3 regions of the Micromonospora sp. NPDC049139 genome follow, and region 3 is predicted to be linked to each of the others. Evidence: riboswitches for the same ligand, from Rfam matches in the RefSeq annotation. Region 3 holds a riboswitch; each other region holds the start of a gene.
What was found. A riboswitch is a leader RNA that binds a small molecule or an ion and turns the genes downstream of it on or off. The one in region 3 is predicted to bind cyclic di-AMP.
Positions count from the first base shown of each region.

Region 1: linked by a shared signal. The riboswitch ahead of ACZ6Q9_RS14995 (C40 family peptidase) and the one ahead of ACZ6Q9_RS25545 (coiled-coil domain-containing protein) in region 3 are both predicted to bind cyclic di-AMP.
Region 2: linked by a shared signal. The riboswitch ahead of ACZ6Q9_RS28985 (coiled-coil domain-containing protein) and the one ahead of ACZ6Q9_RS25545 (coiled-coil domain-containing protein) in region 3 are both predicted to bind cyclic di-AMP.

Region 1 covers NZ_JBVJHK010000007.1:3,624-8,973, reverse strand. Annotated here, with positions in the region: gene ACZ6Q9_RS15005 (C40 family peptidase) at 1-161, shown strand, start outside; gene ACZ6Q9_RS15000 (N-acetylmuramoyl-L-alanine amidase) at 259-2,280, opposite strand; cyclic di-AMP (ydaO/yuaA leader) riboswitch at 2,520-2,656, shown strand; gene ACZ6Q9_RS14995 (C40 family peptidase) at 2,669-3,709, shown strand; gene dcd (dCTP deaminase) at 3,781-4,359, opposite strand; gene ACZ6Q9_RS14985 (pyridoxamine 5'-phosphate oxidase family protein) at 4,438-4,989, shown strand; gene ACZ6Q9_RS14980 (zinc metalloprotease) at 5,107-5,350, opposite strand, start outside.
Region 2 covers NZ_JBVJHK010000022.1:100,466-105,815, forward strand. Annotated here, with positions in the region: gene ACZ6Q9_RS28960 (BON domain-containing protein) at 1-229, opposite strand, end outside; gene ACZ6Q9_RS28965 (hypothetical protein) at 418-825, opposite strand; gene ACZ6Q9_RS28970 (hypothetical protein) at 988-1,131, opposite strand; gene ACZ6Q9_RS28975 (STAS domain-containing protein) at 1,462-1,824, shown strand; gene ACZ6Q9_RS28980 (SRPBCC family protein) at 1,974-2,441, shown strand; gene ACZ6Q9_RS28985 (coiled-coil domain-containing protein) at 2,548-3,609, opposite strand; cyclic di-AMP (ydaO/yuaA leader) riboswitch at 3,623-3,754, opposite strand; gene ACZ6Q9_RS28990 (cation diffusion facilitator family transporter) at 3,908-4,825, opposite strand; gene ACZ6Q9_RS28995 (HelD family protein) at 4,918-5,350, opposite strand, start outside.
Region 3 covers NZ_JBVJHK010000017.1:126,330-131,679, reverse strand. Annotated here, with positions in the region: gene ACZ6Q9_RS25550 (carbonic anhydrase) at 89-877, shown strand; gene ACZ6Q9_RS25545 (coiled-coil domain-containing protein) at 1,119-2,138, opposite strand; cyclic di-AMP (ydaO/yuaA leader) riboswitch at 2,142-2,273, opposite strand; gene ACZ6Q9_RS25540 (YibE/F family protein) at 2,440-3,783, opposite strand; gene ACZ6Q9_RS25535 (hypothetical protein) at 4,212-4,784, shown strand; gene ACZ6Q9_RS25530 (DUF305 domain-containing protein) at 4,862-5,350, shown strand, end outside.

The DNA of each region.
Region 1 (5,350 bases), on a different contig from region 3:
AGGCACGCCCGGGTGACCTGGTGTTCTTCTTCAGCGATCTGCACCACGTCGGCCTCTACCTCGGCAACGACAAGATGGTGCACGCGCCCCGGGCCGGCAAGCCGGTCAACGTCTCCAGCATCAACACGATGCCGGTGGCCGGTTTCCGCAGACCCGGCTGATCCCGCGCCACCTGAACGGAGAGGGCCCCCGGTCGAGTAGACCGAGGGCCCTCGCCGTGCTCGGGGACGGCCTGCGCCAGCCCGGGCGAGCGGTGGGTCAGCGGGGCGCGTCCAGCGCGGAGGGCAGCAGGTTCACGTCGTCCAGGTTGACGTACATGACCCGGTGGCCGAACTGGATCTGCACGTACCTGTTCTCGCCGCGGATCACCGTCCAGTCACCCGGCGACGACCCGTCGAACGTGACGGCCCGGTAGTACTCGCCGGGGAGCACCGTGCCGACGGCGTACCGCTGGCCGGCCGAGAGGGTGTACTGGAGCGGGGAGATCGGCTGGTAGGGCACGCCGGCCGGGTAGGCGGCCTGCTCCGGGTAGGCCCGGCCGTAGACCGGGATGGTGGCCCTGCCGTCCTTCGGGGTCACCACGAAGCCCACGGACCACTTCGCGGTCGGCTTCGAGGCGGGGTTGTGGAACCACGCCTTCTGGCCGAGGTACCAGATCGCGGTCCAGTCCCCCCGCACCTCGGCCAGGGCGTACGTCTGCCCGGCGGAGGCCCGGGCGCCGTGGTCGGAGATGTACATGGTGTTCGGGGTGCCGTCGGGCCGCAGCGCGATGTCGTTGACCAGCGGCGCGTCGTGGCTCGGCGCGCTGTGCAGGATCACCGCGGACGAGCCGCGCAGCGGGCAGGGAGCCACCGGCGGGGGCGGGTTCGGCACGCCCGGCGGCTGCCGGTTGCAGCCGGTGAACTGCGGCTGGTTGGTGGCGAAGTCGGGGTCGATGGTGACCAGCCCCGTCTGCGGCGTGGCGGTCGACGTGAACGGCGCCTTGAGCAGGTCGAAGTAGTGCGACCAGTCCCAGTACGGGCCCGGGTCCCAGTGCATGCCGCGCACGGTCGAGGCGACGGTGCCGGGGACGTTGTCGTGACCGACGATGTGCTGCCGGTCCAGCGGGATGTTGTACCGCAGCGCCAGGTGGCGGACCAGCTTGGCGGAGGTGCGGTACATCGCCTCGGTGTACCAGGTGCCGTGCCCCGCGAAGCCCTCGTGCTCCAGGCCGATGGACTTGGCGTTCACGTACCAGTTGCCGGCGTGCCAGCCGACGTTCTTGGTCTTGATGTGCTGGGCGATGTGGCCGTCCACCGAGCGCAGGGTGTAGTGCCAGCCCACCCGCCTCGGGTCCTTGACGAGGTTGACGCTGGGCCCGAAGTAGCCCTCGGTGTCGTGGATGACGATGTACTCGATCTTCTGCTGGGCCGGCCGGTCGGCGAGGTCGTGGTTGCCGTAGTCACCCACGGCCGGGCCGTACTGCACGTAGGGCGCCGGGATCCACTCGCAGGAGATCGTGTCGGGGCACTCCAGCCCGTCGGGCCGGGCGACCTTGCGCAGGCCCAGCTGGTCGAGCCAGGAGCGTTCCGGCTGCACCGCGCGGGCGGCGAGGGTGACCCGCTGTCCGTCGTCGGTCAGCCGGCTGTCGCCGGCGCCGATGGTGGCGTACACCTCGTTGGCGAAGGCCGCCGCGGCGTCGGCGCTGTCCGCGCCGGAGTAGCGGGCCACCGCGCCGTACCAGGCCGCCGGGTCGGTGTCGGCGCCGACCGGGGCGCCGATCTGCTTCTGGTACGCGGCCAGCAGCGCCGCGCCGCCCCGGATGTTCGCCGTGACGTCCGTCCGCAGCGCCTCCTCGCTGGCGCCGGTCAGCTCGGCGGCGGCGTCGAGCGTCCGCAGCGAGGCCTCGGCGGGCGGCGGGGTGTCCGGTGGCTCGTGCGCCTCGGCCAGGGACGGGCGGGAGTCGTCGCCCCGCGGGTCCTCGGTGCCGTCGTCGTGGTGGGTACCCCCGGGCAGGGCGGCGACGTACTCCGCGTCGGTGAGGTGCATCGGTCCGAAGCCGCCGCTGGTGCTCGGCGTTCCGGCGTTGGTGTCCCAGCGGGACTGCAGGTAGGAGACTCCGAGCAGGACGCTCTCCGGCACGCCGTACTCCGCCGCCGCGGCGGCGTACTGCTGCTGCCGGTCGGTCGTCGGCGCGGCGGCGGCGGTTCCGGCGGCGGTGAGCGGCGTCGCCGCCAGGGCGGCCGCCACGGCGGCGGCCAGCAGGACGCGTCTGCTCCTCGATGTCGCTGACAGGTGCATCAGACCCCCAGGTCGGACGGGCGAATGTGGGGCCACCTTCGCCCCGGGCGCCACCTCCGGTCAATACCTTTCCATGCGTCACTTACCGAAGAAGGAAAATTTCGTCGCCCCGAGTGACACGCTCCACCGGCCCGCATGAGTACGGTGTGTCACGGCGCGATGGGTTGCGGATCGATAACGACCATCTCTACTCTGGTCATTCGTCGGCCGGCGACAGTCCGTCCATCCGGGGCGGTAACGGTCCGACACCGCCGAGTCGCTCCCGAGCGAGCCGGGGACCCAGGTACCCCGGGGTGAATCCGCAGCACCTGCGGTAGGGCGTCCCCTTCCCGCCCGAACCCGTCAGCTAACCCGGTAGGCGGTACGGGAAGAAGGAGTACGGAGCCCGGTGGCACACCATGCCCCGCGGCCACCGTCGGCACGGTCGGCACCCGCCGGCCCGACGACGGCTGCGCCGCGCCCACGCTGGTACCGCTGCACCACCGCCCTCGCCGCCTTGGCCGCGTTCGCCGTCGTCCTGACCGGCGGCGCCACGGCGGCCCACGCCGAACCGACGGTCGCCGAGATCGAGCGCCAGATCGACGAGGACTGGAACAAGCTCGAACCGATCATCGAACGGCACAACGCCACCCGCCAGGACCTGGCCGCCAAGCGCAGGCAGGCCGACGCCCTCGCCAAGCAGATCGAGCCCTTGGAACGGCAGGTCGAGCAGGCGATGGAGGAGGTCAGCGCGCTGGCCGTCCGCGCCTACAAGGGCGAGAACGTCTCCGCCGTCAACGCCCTGCTGGGCAGCCGCTCGCCCGACCAGATGGTCGGCCAGCTCGAACTGCTCGACCGGTTCGCCCAGCACCAGCAGCAGGACGTGCGGCAGGTCGCCGAGCTGCGCGACCGGCTGGCCGAGAAGAAGGCCCCGCTCGACGAGATGGTCGTCCAACTCGGCCGGACGGAGGCCCAGCTCGCCGCGAAGAAGAAACAGATCAACGCCGAGATCGACCGGCTGCAGAAGCTGCGGCTGCGGATCTACGGCAGCGGCGGCGGCGGTTCGCTGCGCCCCGCCCCCTGCCCGGCCAGCTACCCGGGTGGCGGTGCCGGCACCGCGGTCAAGTTCGCCTGCGCCCAGATCGGCAAGCCCTACGTCTGGGGCGCCGAGGGCCCGAACGCGTACGACTGCTCGGGCCTGATGCTCGCCGCCTGGGCGAAGGCCGGGGTATCGCTCCCGCACAACGCCGCGCAGCAGCGCCGGGTCACCGCGACCGTCACCCGGGGCGAGCTGCGCCCGGGAGACCTGGTCTTCTACTACAGCGACCTGCACCACGTCGGCATGTACGTCGGCGGGGGCTGGGTGGTGCACGCCTCCCGAGCCGGGGTGCCGGTCAAGATGAAGAAGGTCGACGACGGCCCGATCCACAGTTACGGCCGCCCCGGCTGAGGTGTAAGGAAGGGGCCCTTCCTAACGCATTCGGTAGAGGAAGGGCCCCTTCCTAACAGGCGGCCGTCGGGTCAGCGGGTCGGCCAGGTGCGCCAGTGCTGCCAGGAGCGGCTCGGGGTCGGGCCGCGCTGCCCCTGGTAGCGCGAGCCGTAGACGGCCGAGCCGTACGGGTGCTCGGCCGGCGACGAGAGCCGGAAGATGCAGAGCTGACCGATCTTCATGCCCGGCCAGAGGGTGATGGGCAGGTTGGCCACGTTGGACAGCTCCAGTGTCACGTGGCCGGAGAAGCCCGGGTCGATGAAGCCCGCGGTGGAGTGGGTGAGCAGGCCGAGCCGTCCCAGGCTCGACTTGCCCTCCAGCCGCCCGGCGAGCTGGTCGCCGAGGGAGATCACCTCCAGCGTCGAGGCGAGCACGAACTCGCCCGGGTGCAGCACGAACGGCTCGCCCTCGGGCACCTCGACCATCGACGTCAGGTCGTCCTGCTGCATCGCCGGGTCGATGTGGGTGTAGAGGTGGTTGTTGAAGACCCGGAAGAGCTTGTCCAGGCGTACGTCGATGCTGGACGGTTGCACCAGCGTGGGCTCGAACGGCTCCAGCGCGAGCGTGCCCGCCTTGATCTCGGAGACCAGGTCGCGGTCGGAGAGCAGCATCGCACCACCTTAGCGAGCGATGTGCGTGGCCTGCGTGTCGGACTACCTGTTCGTACACGTGTTCGATAGAATGTCGGCATGGCTTCCTGGTCCGAATTCGCCGCCGACGAGCCCCGCCTCGCCGACGGGATCCGCTCCCTCATGCAGCAGTACGGGCCGGGCTTCGGCTACCTGGCCACCGTCCGCGCCGACGGCGGGCCCCGGGTCCACCCCGTCTCTCCGGTGATCACCGATGAGGGGCTCTTCTGCTTCGTGGTCGACTCGCCGAAGCGGCGCGACCTGGAACGCGACGGCCGCTACGCCCTGCACTCCTTCCCGCCGGAGGAGAGTGACGACGAGGCCTACGTCGCCGGCCACGCCCGGCCGGTCACCGACCCGGCCCGGGTCGCCCGGCTGGCCCGCAGCCACCGGGCCGCGCCGCAGGTCGACTGGCGGCTGTTCGAGTTCACCGTCGACGTGGCGATGCTCGCCCGTCGGGAGCCGGGCGTCGCGGGCGGCGCCGGCGAGGGGCACGGCCGGCCCGCCGTCCAGGTCTGGCTCGACCCCGGTGCGGCCGCCGCCGGCACCGCCGTGGTGCCCGAGACGCGGTCCGGGAGTGGTGGCAGCCTCGCCGCCCGCCCGGCCGCCTGAGACGCGGTGCGGCGCCCCGGGCCGTCCCCGTCCGGGGCGCCGCACCGCCCCCACCCCGCCCCGAAGACGACGGCGCCGGCCCCGTCGAGCGGAGCCGGCACCGGTCGTGCGGGGGAACTACGCCGCGCGGTACGCGTTCCAGGCGGTCAGCATGCGGCTGGCCTGCCCGGCGGTGAACTGGTGCATGCAGGAGTCGTAGGTGTAGTCCATGAAGTTGGTGATCGGGTCGACGCCCGGGGCGGTGCAGGTGTCCCGGCCGGTCGGGCACTGGAACGCCGGGGATGCCTCGGGCGCGGTGTCGCTGACGCTGTCACCCGAGCCGGAGCAGCCGCCCTGGAAGGTGTGGTAGAGGTTCAGCCAG
Region 2 (5,350 bases), on a different contig from region 3:
TGCGTACCGCGAGGTCGTTGGCGACCGCCCGGACGCGGGCGACCCGGTGCGCCGCCCGTTCGGCGGCCCACTTCTTGGCGTAGCTGTCGACCCGACCGGTCAGCGTGACCACGCCCTCGGAGACGGTCACGCCGATCTCGTGCGGTCGCACCCGGGGTTCCCAGGTCAGCTCGTCGAGGACGGCGGACTGGATGTCCTGGTCGGTACGGGTGATCGTCTCGATGGCCATCTGTCACTCCTCACGGGATAGCTGCCTGTGCACACGGGCCCGCCGGGACCGATCCTGGCGCGGGCGGGGGTGAGCGACCCTCACCCGACCCGGGTGGCTGTGCCCTGTCCGGGAGGTACGGCGCGGGCCCCGGCCGACCCTCAGGGGTCGACCGGGGCCCGCGCGGTGTGCCCGTAGGTCGGGGTGAGTCAGCCGTCGAGGCCGACGGGGGAGTTGGGACGGTCCACGTCGACGAACTCGATGTCGTCCGCCGCCCGGTCGTCCCGGCTGCCGGCGGCCCGCGCGGCGGTGCCGGCGGCCCAACCGATCGCCGCGCCGACCAGCGCGGCGCCGATCAACAGAGTCCAGGGCAGCGCGGGGCGGCGGCCGGCGAGCGCGTCGAAGGCCAGGGTGGCCCGGCGGCGCGCCTCGTCCGCCGCGGAGCCCACCAGGTCGCCGGCCTCGTCGGCGAGGCCGGAACCGCCGCGGCGGGCCGATCGGGCGGTGTCGCGGACGCTGTCGCCCGCGGAGCTGACCGCCGAGACCAGGTTCTGCCACGCCTGGTCCGCGATCCGCTCGGGCTTGCTGCGACGATCCAGCAGATTGGTACCGAACATGGTGGGTTACCTCCTCGGGCCGAAGCCGGCGGCCACTTCGGACTTCGGCGTCTCACCGGCGCGTCATGGTTCGCTCGTTCCGCCTGTGCCCAACCGGACGCCTCCGCAAACCCGCGCGGACGCGGGGCGAGCCCGGTCACCGGGCGGGGCCCTCGCCGTGCGTCAGCGGAGCGTGACCACCGCGGTCACGCCGCGCGCGAAGTCGTCGTCATCGTCGTCGTCATCGTCACCGCCGCCGAAGCCGCAGGCCAGTACGAGGGCCAGCAACGCGCCGACACCGGCCAGCGCGGCGAGTCTCCTGATCATCGATCGTCCTTTCGTCGTGGCGCCCGTTCTCCGGGCCGATGCTAGGCAGGACGGGCAACCCGCGGGCGGTAGCGGGGCGGGCCACGCCAGGAAGTTCGGGTGCCGGGCGGTGCCGGCGGGAGACGGCTACCCTGGGTCGGCGACGCGTCAGCGGCAGCTGATCGTTGGGTGAACAAGAAGTGAAAAGTCCGGATTAGGGCGACTTGGTGCGCCCTCATCCGCGAATTGCTCATCCCGAGGGGTGGCGACCGAGGCCGTCGGAGGAATACTCTCGGTCGCGGCCCGCGTACTGATGAGGCGCCCGTCGGACGGGCGAGTGGAGGTGCTCGCGTGAGCCTGTCGATCGTGAAGTCGGTTATGCCCGGTGGTGTCATCGAGATCGCCCCCCGGGGCGAGATCGACGTCGACACCGCATACGAGGTGCGCGAGGCGATCGCCGAGGTCCTGGCCAAGGGGCGCCCCAACCGGATCGAGCTCAACATGAGGCTCGTCACCTTCATCGACTCCGTCGGCATCAGCGCGATGGTCGCCGGCTTCCAGACCGCCGAGGTGAGCGGCGTCAAGCTCGTCGTCACCGAGCCGAGTCGGTTCGTGCACCGGCAGCTCTGGGTGACCGGCCTGCTCGGCCTCTTCGGCGCCCCCGAGCCCTACTACGCCGGCGCGCCCGCCCCCGAGGTCCTCCCCGGCGCCTGACCCGCCGGCCGGGGGTCCCGCCGGTGACTCGCCGACGGTAGTCGGGCGGGCGGATCGACGGCCGGCAAACGCGCGCGGAGCGCGGCGCGCCGTTGCCAGCGCGCCGCCGGTGCGCGACGATCGGGCGACGGCGACGGTGGGGAGACGGCGTGCTCAGGCGGGATTCCTTCAGCTACACCGTCCAGGCGCGCTGCTCGCTCGCCGACGCCGCAGGGTTGCTCGCGGACCCGGCCCGGCAGCAGGACCTGCACCCGCTGATCGCCCGGGTCCGCCGGGTGTCGCCCCGTCGCGGCGCGCGGGCCAGCTACCTCATCACCGACCGGCTGGCCGTCGGGCCGCTGCGTCTGCCGGTCACCTACCGGGCCGACGTCCTGGTCGACGGGCCGGACGAGATCGTCACCGTGGCGCGGCAGTGGCCGGCCACCACGGTGCGCAACCGGACCCGACTGCGGGCCGAGCCGGACGGCGTGGTCCGGATCGACGTCGAGATCACCCTCACCGCGCCGGTCCCGCTCTTCGGCTACGCCTTCAGCCAGGCGCGCGCCGCCCACCTGGGGCTGGCGGCCCGGCTCGGCGTCGCCCTGGGCGGGCACCCGCCGGAGTCACCGCCCGCCTGAGCCGGGCATCGACGACACGGCGGCATGCCCGGCCGTCGGCCGGGGAGGTGGCGGCGGGAAGGCGGTCGCCCCGGCGACCCGCGAGCGGGTCACCGGGGCCGGGGCGTCAGTAGACCGACAGGTGCACGTGGTTGGTGTGGTCGCTGGACGGGTCGCCGTTGGCGCCGCTGTACGACTTCCATCCGCTGCTGGGCAGCCAGATCTGCCTGTACCAGATCACGTAGAGCACGGCGAGCCGGTCGGCGTTCTTGACGAAGTACGTCGCCAGGTTGTTGCCGTACGTCCTGTCGCCGCCGGTGGCGTCGCCCCCGAACCCGCTCTTCTGAGCCGCGAAGTCGCAGGCCCGGCCCTTGGGGTGCTCGCCGGAGCCGCCGGGGCGGTAGCAGGAGACGTAGCGGGTGAAGCCGGACGCCTTGGCCTGGTTGAGCGCGTGCAGGGTGCGCGGGGTGATGCAACCGTTGGCGGGGGTGGGGTCGTTGACGCTGCACGACTCGGACGGCCAGGACCCGTCGGAGTTGCGCGGCGCCGGCTTCGCCGTCGCGGTGGAGCTGCCGCCCGGCCCGCCGCCGCTCGACTGCGACCGGTTGGCCACCGTCAGCGCCCGCTCCGCCTGGTCCTTGCGCTTGGCCATCAGCGTGACCTGCTTGCGCTGCTCCCGGATCTCGCCGTCCAGGGCCAGCTTGGTGCGGGCGGCCTGGTCACGGGTCTCCTGGAGCTCGCGGAGCGCCCGGTCCTCGTTGGCGGCCACCGCGTCGAGAGCGGCGGCCCGGTCCATGAAGCCGTCCGGCGAGCTGCTGTTGAGCAGGGCGGACACCACCCCCAGCCGGCCGGTCCGGTAGGCCACCCCGGCGATCTCGCCGACCTTGCTGCTCCGCTCGGTCAGCTCGCTCTCGGTCGTCTTGAGCTGCGTGGCGAGCTGCTGCTGCCGTTTGACCGACGTGTCCAGCGCCCGCTTGGCGTCCAGGTAGCCCTTGCTGGCGGCTTCGAGCTGGGCCCGCAGGGCGGGCGTGCCGCCCTCCTGGTCCTGGCCGGGGGCTGCGGCGAGCAGGCCGGCCCGGGAGGCGGCCGCCGCGGGGGCGGTGGTGACCGGGGCGACCGCGGCGCCGAGGGTGAGCGTCACGGCGATCAGGGCCGCCAACCGGGCGGCGCGTCGTCGTACAGGTGCCATCACTGGCATACACGTGTCCTTCCGTCAGCCGCCGACCGGGTTAGCTGACGGGTTCGGGACGGAAGATCCCTACCGCTGACGCGGATGCACCCCACGAACTTGGTTCCCCGGTTCGCCCCGCCGGGCGATTAGGCGGCGGCCACCGCCGGCACCGGTGGGTGCCGCCTGGCGGAGGCCGGAACCGAGCCTACCGGTGCCGGTGTGACTGGTGCAGCGCAGGTGACTGAGGGTGCCTGTCCGCTTACCGTCAAATCCGGCATAAGTCAACAATACTCTCCCAGATTTAAGGCTGTGCTCATTACCACTCAACCGACCCGCAGGCCCCGGGAGACGCCCCCGGCTCGATCTGCAACGTCGCGTGCTCGATCTGGAAGTCCTCGTGCAGGGCCGTCCGGGCTGCGGTGAGCACCGCGCCGACCTCCGCGCCCGGCGCCATGGTCAGGTGCGCCGAGGCCACCTCCATCCCGGAGGTCAGCGTCCAGACGTGCAGGTCGTGCACCTCGGCCACGCCGGGCACGGCGGCCAGCCGGTCGTGCACCCTGGCGACCTCGAGGTGCTCCGGCGCGGCCTGCACCAGGATGCGCAGCGCGGCGCGCCCGAGCCGCCAGGTGCGGGGCAGGATGAACAGCCCGATGGCCACCGCGACCAGCGGGTCCGCCCACCACCAGTCGGTGACGGCGATCAGCAGGGCCGCGCCGATCACGCCGAGTGAGCCCAGCAGGTCGCCCAGCACCTCCAGGTATGCGCCCTGCATGTTGATGCTCTCCTTCGCCCCGGACCGCAGCAGGGCGAAGGCGGCCACGTTGGCGAGCAGGCCGAGCACGGCGACCGCGAGCATCGGGCCGGCGAGCACCTCCGGCGGGTCGCCGAACCGGCGTACGGCCTCGACGACCACGTAGACCGCGACGCCGGAGAGCAGCACGGCGTTGGCCAGGGCGGCCAGCACCTCCAGCCGGTAGAGGCCGAAGGTGCGCTGCGGGTCCGCGCCGGCGCGCCGGGTCGCGGTGATCGCCGCGAGCGCCATGCCGATGCCGAGCACGTCGGTGAACATGTGCCCGGCGTCGCTCAGCAGGGCCAGCGAGCCGGTGCGGAAGGCGGCCACCGCCTCCACCACCATCAGGGCGCCGAGCAGCGCGAACGCCGCCCAGAGGCGGCCCCGGTGGCGGTGCGCGGCATTCGCGACCGACCCGTGGTGGTGGTCATGACCTGCACCCACGCGCCCACCTTCCGTCACCCGTCCGGACCCGGTTCAATCTATGCTCACATCGCAATATGTGCAAGTGACTGCCCGGCGGCGGCCGGGACGACTCAGCCGGTCGGGTCGACGGTGGTCAGCCGCTGGGTGGCCCGCGACAGCGCGACGTAGAGCGTCCGTACGCCCGAACCCGGGTCGGCCCGGATCTCACCCGGGGCGACCAGGACCACGCCGTCGTACTCCATGCCCTTGGCCTCCAGGCTGGTCACCACCTGCAGGCGCGGCGCGCCCAGCCCGCCCAGCCACCCGGCCACCTCGTCCCGGCGGGGCACCGGGGTGATCACGCCCACGGTGCCCTCCACCTCGGCCAGCAGCGCCGTGGCCGCCGTCACCACGGCGGTCTCCAGCTCCGCCGGCGGCACCACCAGCTCGACCGGATCGACGCCGGTGGAGCGCACCGCCCTGGGCAGCGGGAGGTCCGGGTGCAGCCGGCGGATCTCGGCCGCCGCCACCGCGAAGATCTCCGCCGAGTTGCGGTAGTTCGTG
Region 3 (5,350 bases):
ATCTTCGGGTGCGTGTGACCGTGGGGGTAGCCCGCGCCCAGCGTCGGCCGGGGTGACCAGGTCGTTCGTGAGGGACGAGGTGAGGGAGATGAGTCGTCCCGGATCCCCCGGCGCTCAGCCGGGCCCGGAGCGGAAGTCGTCGGAGCCGGCACCGGAAGACCCGACCGCCGTGCGGGACGCGTTCCCCACCCCGGGCGGTCCGGAGCAGGCGCTCGCCGAGTTGCAGGCCGGCAACCGCCGGTTCGTCACCGGCACCCCCCGCCACCCCAACCAGGACGCCGGGCACCGTGCCGCGGTCGCGGACGGGCAGCACCCGTTCGCGGTGATCGTCGGTTGCTCCGACTCCCGGCTCGCCGCGGAGATCATCTTTGACCGCGGCCTCGGCGACCTCTTCGTGGTACGCACCGCCGGGCACACGGTCGGCCCCGAGGTGCTGGGCAGCGTCGAGTACGCCGTGACGGTCCTGCGCACACCGCTGGTGGTGGTGCTCGGGCACGACTCCTGCGGGGCGGTCCAGGCGGCCCGTACGGCGGACGCCACCGGCACGTCCCCGGCCGGGCACCTGGGCGCCGTGGTGGACGCCGTGGTGCCCAGCCTGCGCCGCGCCGCCGCCGAGGGCGTGGACGACATCGACCGCATCGTCGACATCCACATCGCGCAGACCGTCGAGGCGATGCTGGACAGGTCGGCCGTGCTCGCCGCCGAGGTGGCCGCCGGGCGCTGCGCCGTCGTGGGCATGTCGTACCGGCTGGCGGCCGGCGAGGCTCGGGCGGTGACCGCCGTGTCCGCCGGCGAGGCGCGGGGGAGCGCCGAGGTGGCCAACGGGTCGGGCGCGGTCGACGGGGCGCAGCCTGCCGTCAGTGCCGCCCTCGCCTGACCCGTTCCTTCGCTCGGCCCGGGACGCCGACGCCCGTCGACGGGGGCCAACGGACGCCGAGTGGGCCTCAACCGCCCACGGGTCCCAGAAGCGCCGAGAGCGCCGACCGGGCCCACAGCTGTCCGGACCGGGCCGCGCGACGCCGGAGCGGGTCGTAGAGACGCCTTACAGATGCCGGCAGGGCCCAGAGACGCCGACAGGGCCGCCCCGCAGGCGCGGGGCGGCCCTGTCGTTGGCTGCGTCAGAGCAGGGATACGTGCACGTGGTCCGTATGGTTCGACGGGCCGCTGTAGGACTTCCAGCCGGTCGCCGGGAACCAGATCTGCCGGTTCCAGATCACGTAGTAGATGCCGAGCCGGTCGGCGTTGCGGACCAGGAACGCGGTCAGGTTGTTGCCGTACATGTAGGTGTCGTCGTTGTGCCAGGGGGAGAAGCCGCTTCTCTGCAGCGACCAGTCGCAGGCCCGGCCCTTCGGATGCTCGTACGGCCCGCCGGAGCGGTAACAGCCGACGAAGCGGTTGAAGCCGGCCCGCTTGACCTCCTTGTACATGTGCAGGGTGCGCGCGGTGATGCAGCCGGAGGTGGTGGGGTCGTTCTCGGTGCAGGACAGGGGCTTCCAGTCGCCGTCGGCGGTACGACCCGGTGCCATCCGGGCCACCGGCGAGGTGGCGACCACCTTGCCGCCGGTCAGCCCTCTGCCGCCGACCAGTGCGAGCGCCTTCTCCGCGTCGCGCTTGCCGCGGGCCATCTCGTTGGTCAGCTTCTGCTGCTCGCGGACCTCGGCATCGAGCGCCAGCTTGGCCTGCTCGGCGCGGGTCTTGACCGCGTTCACCTCGGCGAGCTTCTTGGCATTGACCAGGTTCAGCTCGTCGAGGGCGGCGGCGCGCTTGACGAACGAGTCGGGGCTGGCGGTGTCCAGCAGCATCGACACCGCGCCGATCCGCCCGGTCCGGTAGGACTGGGCGGCGATCTGGCTCACCTGCGGGGCCAGTGCTGCCAGGTCGGCCTGCGCCCGGTCGACCTCCAGGGCCAGTTCCAGTTGGCGCTTCTTCGACTTCGCGAGCTTCGCCTTGGCCTGGACGTAGCTGCGGTTCCGCGTCTCGATCAGGTCGTTGAGCAGCTTGGGCTCGTCGTCCCCGTGGCCGGAGGGTTGGGCCGGTGGGGTGGGTGCGGCCGCCGCCGGGAGAGGCCCGGCGAAGACGGCCAGGGCGGCGATCACGGCCACCACAGGTGTCAACCAGCGGCGTAGGGGTGCCGTCACAGTTTTCCCTTCCGTCGACCGCCGACCGGGTTAGCTGACGGGTTCGGGGCGGAAGTGGCCCCTACCGCTGTCGCGGATTCACCCCACGTGCCTGGGTCCCCGGCTCGCCTGGCGGCGATTGGGCGGCGGCACCGCAGGCGCCGCTGCGCGCCTTCGGCGGTGACCGGCAGCGAGGTTACCCGAGAGCCCTCCCGGGGATCTACGTCCCTAAGCCGACTAAATGCGTTATTTCGTAACGGCGGAGGGTGACCAGTGACGCGTTTATCAGGCGGGACGTCCTGATCGGTCACGCTGAGGAGTTTCACCATGCGGTGTCCGTGCTCCCGTGTCGGTCGGGCCACCCGGCGGGGGCGGCGGAGGGGGTGCTTCCGGCGCGCGGCCCGCTGAGGGCCTCCAGCGCCTCGGACCGGTCGGCCGCCGGCCGGGGGGCCGGCGGGGTCGGGAGTGCGCCGCGGTCGGCGGACTCCCCGCCGCGCCGGCCGGCCGTGGTCACCACGGCCGCGAGCCCGGTGGTCAGCGGCACGGCGGCGATCAGGCCCAGGGTGGCGACCGCGCTGCGGACGATCTCCTGGGCCAGGAACTCGCTGGTCAGGATCTGGCTCACCGCCCGGGAGTCGGCGGTCAGCAGGAGCAGCACCGGCAGCGAGGCCCCGGCGTACGCCAGCACGATGGTGTTCACCGTCGAGGCGATGTGCGCGCGGCCGACCCGGGTGGCCGCGCGGTACAGCTGCATCCGGGACAGCCCCGGGTTGGCGTGCGCCAGCTCGGTGACCGTCGCGGCCTGTGTCACGGTGACGTCGTCGAGCACGCCGAGCGAGCCGATGATGATCCCGGCGAGCAGCAGGCCGTGCAGGTCGACGTCGGCCTGGAACATCGACAGCGTGGTGGCGTCCTCGGTGCCGAACCCGGTCAGGTGGGTCGCCGCGGTGGCGATCGTGCCGAGCACGCCCGTCAGCACCAGGCTGCCCAGCGTGCCGAGCACGGCGACCGAGGTCTGCGCGGTCACCCCGTGCGTCAGGTAGAGCACCACGAACATGATCAGTGCCGCGCCGACGACCGCGACCAGCAGCGGTGGGCTGCCGGCGCTGATGCCGGGCAGCACGAAGGTCAGCAGGATGGCGAAGCTGGCCGCTAGGCCGGCCAGCGCCGCGAGCCCCCGCCACCGCCCGAACGCGACGATCGCGGCGGCGAACAGCACCACCAGCCAGAGCAGCGGCTTGCCGCGCTGGTGCTCGGCGATGTTGTAGGCGCTCGCCGAGGGGTCGGCGGGATCGGTGAGCTGGACCAGGATGATCTCGTCGCCGACCGCGACCGTCGGCGCCCCCGGCCCTGCCGGTACGGGCGTCTCCACCTGCTGGCCGGCGTCGGGGCCGTCGTCGACGCGTACGGTCACGGTGCCGCAGGGGCCCTCCGGGGCACCCTCCGGCGCCTCCGGGGTGGGCGGGCACGGCTCCGTCACCACCCGGGTCACCGTGCCGTGGTGGCGGGGCGGATCGGTGCCGGGCGCGGCGTCCGGGGCGTCCCACGGCCAGAGCAGCAGGGCCGCGATCAGGGTGGCGACGAACAGGGGCACCACCGTCGCGACGAGGATCCGTCGCACCCTCGGTGGGGCGGACGGTGCGGGACGGGTGTGGTCGGCGCCCATCGAGTGTCTCCCAACGAGTCCAGGGCGGGGTGCGTGCCGGCGGGCCGGTCGGTTCGGCGTGGCCGGGTGACCGCCGCGGCGGATCGCCCTGGGGTGTCGGTTCGGTCACGCACCGCGACGGCCCGGCCCGGCCGGTCGCGGTCGCTCGAAACCGCCGCCCGGTCTGGGCGACGGTGCGGGCGGCGCGGAGTGCGGAGGGCCACCGGCCGAATGGTAGCCATCCCGATATCCGGCCGCAGGTCGTGAGGGCTGGTGTCGGCCGCGGTCCGTCCCGTCCGGCAGCCGCCGGTCACCACCATGTCACTGTCGGGTGGCGGCCGGGCGGCCCTCCCGTGGTGGCCTGATGGCGGTCTCGTTCGGGGCGGATTCGCCGTCGGGTGCGCCGGTCGCCCCCGGACGCACCGGCCCCGGGGACTACCGTGGTCGGTGTGCGGGCGGCGGCGACAGTGACGGCGGGGCGATGGGCCCGGCTGCTGCTGCTCGTCGGCACACTGTTCGGCCTGGCCGCGATGCACACCCTCGGCCACGGCTCGCACTCCGTGGGCCATCCCGCCGAGGTTTCCGCGCAGGCCGTCGCCGCGGCCGGTGGGCACGGCGGCGCGGCGCAGGCGCTGCCCCGCCACGACACCGCCGCGCCGCTCCGTCAGGTCACCGCCGCGCTGCCCCGCCACGACACCGCCGCGCCGCTCGGTCAGGACCCCGCCATCGCGTACGTCGTCCCGGCGGCGCCGTCCGGCGTGGTGGGCTGCCCGGGCGACTGCCCGCACGAGCGGTTCCTCCCGTCCGGCGGGGCGGGCGGCGAGCTGCCCTGGTGGGGCGTGTGCCTGGCGGTGCTGGGCGCGCTCGCCGCTCCGCTGCTGCTCGCCGTGCTGCTGCTGGCCGGCGCACAGGCCGTCGGCCCAGCGGGCCGGGGGTCGGGCGGGCCGGCCCGGTCGCCCCGTGCCCCGCCGTCCCGGCCGGTCGGCCTGCGACTCGCCACGGTCTCGGTGCTGCGCAGATAGGACGCCCCGGCGCGGCCCGGTCAGCCGGCCCGCGTCCCCGTCCTGCTGCGTACGTTCCGATACCGAAAGGCCCAGATGTGACCACTCGTACCATCGCGCGCCGTGCCGCCCTGGCCGGCGCCACCGTCACCGCCGCCCTCGTCCTGACCGCCTGCGGCGGCGACGGGCATTCGTCCCCGGGTGCGGGGCACGGCACGCCCGCCACCAGCGGGCCGACGGCCTCCGCGTCCGGCGCGGCCACCTTCGGCGACGCCGACGCGATGTTCGCCCAGATGATGATTCCGCACCACCGGCAGGCGGTGGAGATGGCGGAGTTGGCCGCCACGCGGGCGGCGGACCCGGAGGTCAAGCGGCTCGCCGGGGAGATCAAGGCCGCCCAGGCGCCCGAGATCGCCACCATGAGCGGCTGGTTGTCGGCCTGGGGACGGCCGGTGCCGTCGCCCGGCGCCGAGACGCCGCACATGGACCACGGCATGCCCGGCATGATGTCCGACGCCGACATGGAGAAGCTGGCGGCGGCCTCCGGGCGGGAGTTCGACCGGCAGTTCCTGACCATGATGATCGCT